One region of the Brenneria sp. L3-3C-1 genome, then DNA from elsewhere that is predicted to be linked to it. Evidence: predicted binding sites of a transcription regulator. Region 1 holds the regulator's gene; each other region holds the start of a gene.
The links. Region 1 encodes LexA, which represses DNA repair genes until DNA is damaged. Its sites were predicted from a motif close to TNCTGTATGTACATACAGNA; they were not measured.

Region 1 (2,207 bases):
CCGTGGCGTACGGCTGACGCCGCAGCGGCTGGAAGTGTTACGCCTGATGATGCAACAGGCCGGCGCTATCAGCGCTTACGACCTGCTTGATCTATTACGGATATCCGAACCGCAAGCCAAGCCGCCGACGGTATACCGCGCGCTGGATTTTCTTCTGGAGCAGGGGTTTATTCACCGGGTGGAGTCAAACAATAGCTATGTGCTTTGCCATCATATCGACAGTCACAGTCACACCTCCGCGCTATTTATCTGCGATCGTTGCGGTCAGGTGACCGAACGGCAGACTGAAGGCGTGGAAGAAACGCTGCGTGATTTGGCGCAACAGGCCGGGTTTACCTTGCACCACAGCGTTATTGAAGCACATGGATTCTGTGAGGGTTGTCAGGAAGTCGCCTTGTGCAAACAGCCGGATCATTGCGATCACGACCATACGGTGCCAATCAAAAAGCGCTAGCCCGACCTGTTTAACAGCGAATCGGGCACGTTCGCCGTGCCCCGCCAGAATTTGGTTTACTGGCTGTTTTTTATACTCTTCTTAAAATCACCAATAAACTCTTTTAAAGCCGGATGTATTTTTTTGAACATCTCGTCTTTCCTGTTAAGCATGACGACCTCGCCAAACAATTTCATACCGATTAAAAATGGATAAATATGCTCTTCGGGAAGCGCTGTTTTACCATCGGACAAAGAAATGACTTTGATGAGATCATCATGCGAGGTGAACTGAAATGAGATTTCATTCTCAGGCTGTTCCGTATCTTTTACGGTAATGACATAATTTTTCGACATAGGCTAATTCCACTTAATGCAGGTGTGATTATAAAGAGGTTCATTCTCCCGCTACACCATACAAGAAATTGCCGGACGAAACCTACGTTTTCATATCGCGCTATGATGAGATCCTTCCGCCGCGTTTTCAGGCTTCCACGACATACCTCATTTTCCCCGCGCGATCTGTTGCATCGGGGCGTTTGCGCATATAAGGGATTAAGCAATATCGCCCCGGAATCGAAGCGATAGAGAAGACGCGTCAGCGCCGCCGTTGTAAAAGACGGCAATCAGCTCCAGTCGCCATTGCGGATCACGCCGACGGCCAGACCTTCAATAGAGAAATTCTGCTCGCGCAGATCGACGACGATAGGTGAAAATTCATCGTTTTCAGCCAGAAGATGAATGGTATTACCTTGTTTTTTTAGTCGTTTTACTGTCACTTCATCTTCAATGCGCGCCACGACAACCTGCCCGTTACGGACATCTTGCGTTTTATGGACGGCCAGCAAATCCCCATCCATAATGCCGATATCTTTCATCGACATGCCGCTCACGCGTAGAAGGAAATCGGCACTCGGCTTGAACATTGACGGATCGACCTGGTAATGACACTCAATGTGCTGCTGCGCCAAAAGCGGCTCACCTGCCGCGACGCGACCAATCAACGGAATGCCAGCCTCTTCTTCCATCAGCAAGCGAATACCGCGCGATGCGCCGGATACAATTTCAATGACGCCTTTACGCGCCAAGGCTTTTAAATGCTCCTCGGCAGCGTTCGGCGAACGAAATCCTAGCTGCTGGGCGATTTCCGCACGTGTTGGCGGCATACCGGTGTGCGCAATATGATCGCGGATCAGGTCATAAACCTGCTGCTGTCTGGCTGTTAATGCTTTCATTCCGCCCCCTGGTTGTTTATACAGTTTCGCTGTGAGTATATACAGGTCATTGCCAATTGGGAACCGGGATGTGCGTAAAGCGCCGGTTTTTATTAAGTTATGCAATCCTTCAGGCAAAATTTTGCCAAAGAATACTGCCCCAGACGACAGCCGCCAACAGTATGGCGACAAACACCGCGGCCGAACCGATGTCCTTTGCCCGACCGGATAACTCATGCCGTTCAGTACCAATACGATCGACCACCGCTTCAATCGCGCTGTTCGCCAGTTCAAACAGCATAATCAATACCACGACGGCGATCAGGAGTAATTTCTCGACCAGCGTCACGGGCAGTAGGCAAGCGATAATCGTGGCAATAATGGTCAACCCGGTTTCCTGACGGAACGCCGCCTCATGCAGCCATGCCTGCTTTAATCCTTGCAGAGAATAGCCCATTGCCTTGATTATCCGGGTCAGCCCCATTGTTTTATTCCTCCATTCACCATTATTTATAAGCGATCGACCGCATTTTAACGCTTAACCGTTGTCTCATCACAACA
Region 2 (2,207 bases), on a different contig from region 1:
GTTGGTGGCTATTGCGACGATAAATGGCTGATAGATCAGCCACATTCATAAGTAAAATGACTGAATGCGCCCCACAATACGCGTTTGCCTTATCTAATCTGGTACTTTCTTCTGATTTTAGTTGTTTTGCTTTGACAATCCGCTGTGCTTTTGCGAAAACATCTGGGTAAGAGGAAATTTTTTGTATGTGAATAGTTAAAAGCTCGGCTTTTTATTCGTCGTCTGGCTGGCTGGTCTTTAAGCCACGGACAATTCGTTTTTGCCTGGTTCGACATTTTACCACTAGCGCATGACGATGACAGACAGCGGCGGAAAGAGACAATGACTTTTGATATACAAAATTGACAGCGGGTCTTCTTTAGGGTGGCTCTGATACATTGAAGTTGGTCGGAGTGTAGCAGGTGCAAGGAAGAGTGAGAGAGACAATAATAATGGTAGAGACTAAAAAACGGCCAGGAAAAGACCTCGATCGTATCGATCGCAATATCCTGAACGAATTACAAAAAGACGGACGTATTTCTAATGTCGAGCTGTCCAAACGAGTGGGACTATCGCCGACGCCTTGCCTGGAGCGCGTACGTCGCCTGGAACGGCAGGGGTTTATTAATGGCTATACCGCGCTGCTGAATCCACACTATCTGGATGCATCGCTGCTGGTGTTCGTTGAAATTACGCTAAATCGCGGCGCGCCCGATGTGTTTGAGCAATTTAATTCGGCAGTGCAAAAGCTTGAAGAAATTCAGGAGTGTCATCTGGTTTCCGGCGATTTCGACTATCTGTTGAAAACCCGTGTACCGGATATGTCCGCCTATCGTAAGTTGTTGGGCGAGACGCTGCTTCGATTGCCGGGTGTGAACGACACCCGCACCTATGTGGTGATGGAAGAAGTTAAACAAAGCAATCGTTTGGTCATTAAGACCCGATAAATGCATGGGTGCAAAACCCGATAAATTCAGCTACACTCCTGTGAATTTATACAGTTTCAGCGCCGGGTTTTTCTCGGCGCTTTGTCATAAACCTTTACAGGCCCCTGGAGAGACGCTTGAGCCAGGAATACACAGAAGATAAAGACATTACCCTGAGAAAACTCAGTGGTTCTCGCCGTTTACTTGAAGCGATATTGATCGTAGTGGCGCTTTTTGCTGTTTATCTAAGCGTCGCGTTGCTTAGTTTTAGTCCTTCTGACCCCAGTTGGTCGCAAACCGCGTGGCACGAACCTATCCATAACCTCGGCGGCGTAGCGGGCGCCTGGCTGGCGGATACCTTGTTTTTTGTTTTTGGCGTGTTGGCTTATGCCATTCCGCCGATAATGTTGTGTCTGTGCTGGTCGGCTTTTCGTCATCGCGATAACCAGAGCGCGATCGACTACTTTACATTTTCGTTGCGCCTGATTGGCACTCTGGCGCTGATTCTGACCTCCTGCGGCCTGGCGGCGTTGAATATTGACGACCTCTACTATTTTGCCTCCGGCGGCGTATTGGGCAGCCTGCTGAGCAGTTCGATGGTTCCCCGCTTTAACGGCATGGGGGCGACGCTGATATTACTGTGCGTCTGGGCCGCGGGCCTGACGCTGTTTACCGGTTGGTCATGGTTGACCATCGCCGAAAAAATAGGTTCGGCGGTATTGGGCTGTCTGACGTTCATGTCTAATCGCTCGCGCAGCGATAACCTGCCTGAACCGCTGTCTTCCGAGTCCGTCGATCGTCGGGAAGATCTGTCCGTAACGTCGGCCGACAGCGATGATGATGTTTTATTCTCGGCGCCGTCGATAGCCTCGGCAACCCACGAAACACGTCCGGCGGAGCAGGGCGGCGAGCAGCCAGCGGCCGCCCCCTCATCGGATTCGTCGCTCGTGGCGTCTCTGGCGATGGACACGCAGCAGGGCATGCCGGAGCAACCCGCCGCCCGGCAGCAAATTGATGTCGCTTCAACGCTCAATCCGCCGTTGTATTCTTTTGAGGTGCCGACGCCCGTTCCCGCGGCCCATGACGACGGCGCGGAAGCCTACCACCCATCCGGCAGTGCGGATACGCCGCCGATTGCGCAATCGCAGGTCGCGCAGCCTATCGATCGGGCGCCTTATGCCGGGCAGTCCGAAACGCCAGACAGAACGGAACCTTCGTTCAAGGCGAATAATACCTTTATGCCGGCCTTTAGTGCCGATGATGACGGCAATTCTCAGGTAAAACAGGGCGTTGGGCCGGAGT
Region 3 (2,207 bases), on a different contig from region 1:
GTGAAAAATCACCAATTTATACAAGACACTTTTTCCGACGATAGAAACAAAAAACCCCTGAATTAACAGGGGTCTGCGTATGAATTCTTTACAAATAACTCACAAGTTAACTCTAGAACGGAATATCGTCGTCAAAATCCATTGGCGGTTCGTTGCCGGCGGCCGGGGCGTTGTTCTGTGCCGGGCGCGATGGCTGCGCTTGCGCGCCGCCGCTGAATTGATTGCCGCCCTGCGGCTGTTGCGGCTGACCCCAACTGCCTGACTGTTGTCCGCCCGCGCCGCCGCCCGCAGGTGCGCCGCCGCCTTGACGACCGCCCAGCATTTGCATGGTGCCGCCAACGTTAACCACCACTTCGGTGGTGTAGCGGTCTGCGCCCGACTGATCGGTCCATTTGCGGGTTTGCAGCGCGCCCTCAATGTAAACCTGAGAGCCTTTACGCAGATATTCACCCGCGACTTCAGCCAGTTTGCCGAACAGCACCACACGATGCCATTCGGTTTTCTCTTTCTGCTCGCCGGTTTGCTTGTCGCGCCAGCTATCGGACGTGGCCAGCGTGATGTTGGCAACGGCACCGCCATTCGGCATATAGCGAACTTCCGGGTCTTGCCCCAGATGTCCGACAAGAATCACTTTATTAACGCCTCTGCTGGCCATGCTCGTGTCTCCTGATGAATCCAATTTATATGAGTATAAACGATCGATTTTAGCATGATAAAAGTATCTATCATACCTGCGAGGCTGAATCAAAAATGAATGCGCAGATTGCAACGTTTGCATCTGATACTGGATATTCATTCAGCTTTTTTTGTGCCATAATTGCATGTTTCGTACCGGTTGTCTCCATCAGAGAGATGATGCAAAACTGTGTTTATTCCGGGAAGTGTGTGAATGGATAAGATCGAAGTTCGTGGTGCCCGTACTCATAATCTCAAGAATATCAATCTGATAATCCCTCGCGACAAGCTGATAGTGATCACCGGATTATCGGGTTCAGGTAAGTCATCGTTGGCGTTTGATACGTTGTATGCCGAAGGGCAGCGGCGTTACGTCGAATCACTCTCTGCTTATGCGCGTCAGTTTTTGTCGCTGATGGAGAAGCCGGACGTCGATCATATCGAAGGGTTGTCGCCCGCCATTTCCATCGAGCAGAAGTCCACTTCGCACAACCCGCGTTCCACCGTCGGCACTATTACCGAAATTCACGACTACCTGCGCCTGCTGTTTGCCCGCGTCGGCGAACCGCGCTGCCCGCAGCATGACGTCCCGCTGGATGCGCAGACGGTCAGTCAGATGGTGGATAACGTGCTGGCGCAGCCGGAAGGCAAGCGGGTGATGCTGCTGGCGCCGATTGTGAAAGATCGCAAAGGCGAGCACAGCAAGACGCTGGAAAACCTGGCGACGCAGGGTTATATCCGGGCGCGTATTGACGGCGAAGTGTGCGATCTTTCCGATCCTCCGAAGCTGGAATTGCAGAAAAAACATACCATTGAAGTGGTTGTGGACCGTTTCAAAGTGCGTGACGATTTGGCGCAGCGTCTGGCGGAGTCGTTTGAAACCGCGCTGGAGTTGTCCGGCGGCAGCGCGGTGGTCGCCGATATGGACGACCCGACCGTGCCGGAATTGTTGTTCTCCGCGAATTTTGCCTGCCCGGTGTGCGGTTACAGCATGCATGAACTGGAACCGCGTATGTTCTCGTTCAATAATCCGGCGGGTGCTTGCCCAACCTGCGATGGGCTGGGCGTTCAGCAGTTTTTCGATCCCGCCCGCGTGGTGCAGAATGTGGAATTATCCCTGGCGGGCGGCGCGATTCGCGGCTGGGATCGTCGTAACTTCTATTATTTCCAGATGTTGCGTTCGCTGGCGGAACACTACAAATTTGATGTTGATGTCCCGTTTGACAGGCTGAGCGAATCGGTTCAAAAACTGATTCTGTACGGCTCAGGCAAGGAAAACGTCGAGTTTAAATATATTAACGACCGTGGTGATACCTCGGTGCGCCGTCACCCGTTCGAAGGGGTGCTGCATAATATGGAGCGCCGCTATAAAGAAACGGAATCCAGTGCGGTGCGTGAAGAACTGGCGAAATTTATCAGCAATCGCCCCTGCGCCAACTGCCGCGGTACGCGTCTGCGTGAAGAAGCGCGCCATGTGTTTGTCGAACAAACCACGCTGCCGCAGATTTCTGATATGAGCATCGGCCATGCGA
Region 4 (2,207 bases), on a different contig from region 1:
ACCCGCGCATAAATCAGGAATTGGATGCCATAGCCAGCCGCATCCAATCCCTGTCGCCCGAGTCAGAAAGCAAAGCACTATTGGTGCTTCAACAGATTGGTTTGCTCATTGAACTGCTGCCCGAACTGACTCAATTAAAAAATGACATGGTTAAGTTGTAAAACAACGAAGGCGGTATTCCATCAATGCTTGTACCTTTTAAAAGAAGAAGGCGCGTGGTGCTCATACCATTCCAACAGCTCCTTACGAATACCATTTGGCAATGCCGCCTGATGCGTGCCGCATATTGCGCCAGCAAGCGCCAACAATATATTGACGCTGAGATTGCCTTTGACCGCCCGCAATTTCAGATAACTGTTTTTGGCGCCATATTGCTGTAACTCGTCAATGTTCTTTATGCCTACCTTCCATAGTAAACGTTCAAGATCGTGATTGAGATTAGGTAAATCCTTTAGGCGTCCACCTCCGCTTTTAGCCGATTTGTCATACTGCGCGCCCGCCAGGGACAATCTGGCGAAGTTCAACAGTTGCATATGGTTTTCCCATAGCGATTCATCAACAAGATAATAACTTAGCGGAATCGGTATTCCCCGCTTGGTATAGATAAGATGAGGCATATTACGATCGTGGAAGTGCTTTTCATCTCTTTTGCTGGCACGCAGATAAAGCTCGCCGCCCAATACTAATCCGAAAATAATATTATTTGCTGCGATACTGTAGCCACCGAATTGGGAACGCGAGGTGATGTCCCCTAAAGATGCAAAATAGCACTTAGATTGCAAAATCCTTTTTTCACTTAACTGTTTCATTACTGTGATCCTTAGTATTGAAATAACCAATCCCTGTCAGACTGCAATATCTCTAACAGGAACAAGTAATTAACCACAGGGTAAAGGCGGCTTCAAACATAAAATGAGCTTGCTGAGCGTTGCATGCTGAATATGCGAGGCGCTTTGAAAAAATCAGGTTGATTTTCACCCACGCACAGGATACTGTATATGCATACAGTAACACTATAGGTGGAGCTCATTATGCGTACTCAATCATTCAGTTCTTACAAGATTCAACAGTCGCCGTTTTCCGATCGCCAACCTGCCGTGACCCCTTCTGCATCCTGTGGAGGAATTATCAGCGAAATAGTTTACAGTGCCGATCAACCCATAGTTACGCATTTGCTGCTCCCCCTGTTGCAGCAGTTAGCCACTCAATCACGCTGGCTGCTTTGGTTGTCTCCCCAACAAAAGATTAGCCGTCCCTGGTTACAACAATCGGGGCTGCCGCTAGATAAAATTATTCAGTTGAATCACATCAACCCCGTATTGACGGTTGATGCCATGGAAAAAGCCTTATTGACGGGAAATTACAGTGCCGTACTGTGCTGGCTTCCTACCGAGTTGACCGAAGAAGAAAGGGTAAGATTGCGTCAGGCAGCCCAGTCAGGAAACACGTATGGTTTCATTATGCGGCCGGAAAACGCAAATTTTGGCCCCTATAGACTGTTTCCCAGCATGAAAATTCACTCAACTTTGTATCATTAATAAAATTAAGAATTTTCTCATGCGTTTTAATGGGAAATTAGAACATATCCCGGCAGAGCGCCATTTCACGGCCTCCGGGATGCGTTCGGTTCGAAAGAAAACCAGTGATATCTGTCAAAATCATCTACTATTTGTTAGTAAGTATGTATGAATCGTTAATTTTTTTATGATACGAATCACATCATACTTGTAACTTTCTCATCTCGTTGTAGACTTTAACACGCTGGAGTTGCTCTTTTATAACGCCAATTTACTTGGTAGTGAGTAATAAATAAGAGCAAGGTCTCCTGTTAAAGGATTTTAACCAAAGGTTGATTAGCCTTCCGAGTTAATGGCCGATTTGGATGATAATGAGGCGTAAAATGAAAAAAACAGCTATCGCAATTGCAGTGGCACTGGCAGGCTTCGCTACCGTAGCTCAAGCCGCACCAAAAGATAATACCTGGTACACCGGTGGTAAACTGGGCTGGTCTCAGTTCCATGATACCGGCCTGTATGGCAACGGTTATAATGTAGATGGAGCCGAAGAAAACCAGTTGGGCGCAGGTGCGTTCCTGGGTTACCAAGCCAATGAATACTTAGGTTTTGAACTGGGTTATGACTGGCTGGGCCGTATGAAATATAGCGGCGGTCTTGGCGGTGGAGCATATAAAGCTCAGGGCGTTCAGC

Region 2: JG725_RS01385 (DNA translocase FtsK 4TM domain-containing protein) is a predicted target of LexA. The motif match lies at 963-982, and genes of this name have one in related genera.
Region 3: uvrA (excinuclease ABC subunit UvrA) is a predicted target of LexA. The motif match lies at 783-802, and genes of this name have one in related genera.
Region 4: sulA (SOS-induced cell division inhibitor SulA) is a predicted target of LexA. The motif match lies at 991-1,010, and genes of this name have one in related genera.

What each region holds. Positions count from the first base shown of each region.
Region 1 covers NZ_JAEMHF010000005.1:25,733-27,939, reverse strand. Annotated here, with positions in the region: gene zur (zinc uptake transcriptional repressor Zur) at 1-454, shown strand, start outside; gene JG725_RS11795 (DUF3861 family protein) at 511-789, opposite strand; gene lexA (transcriptional repressor LexA) at 1,059-1,667, opposite strand; gene JG725_RS11785 (diacylglycerol kinase) at 1,777-2,130, opposite strand.
Region 2 covers NZ_JAEMHF010000001.1:302,829-305,035, forward strand. Annotated here, with positions in the region: gene lrp (leucine-responsive transcriptional regulator Lrp) at 432-926, shown strand; gene JG725_RS01385 (DNA translocase FtsK 4TM domain-containing protein) at 1,043-2,207, shown strand, end outside.
Region 3 covers NZ_JAEMHF010000011.1:146,648-148,854, reverse strand. Annotated here, with positions in the region: gene ssb1 (single-stranded DNA-binding protein SSB1) at 113-655, opposite strand; gene uvrA (excinuclease ABC subunit UvrA) at 890-2,207, shown strand, end outside.
Region 4 covers NZ_JAEMHF010000001.1:1,046,988-1,049,194, forward strand. Annotated here, with positions in the region: gene yccS (YccS family putative transporter) at 1-161, shown strand, start outside; gene JG725_RS04665 (TfoX/Sxy family DNA transformation protein) at 183-809, opposite strand; gene sulA (SOS-induced cell division inhibitor SulA) at 1,032-1,538, shown strand; gene ompA (porin OmpA) at 1,901-2,207, shown strand, end outside.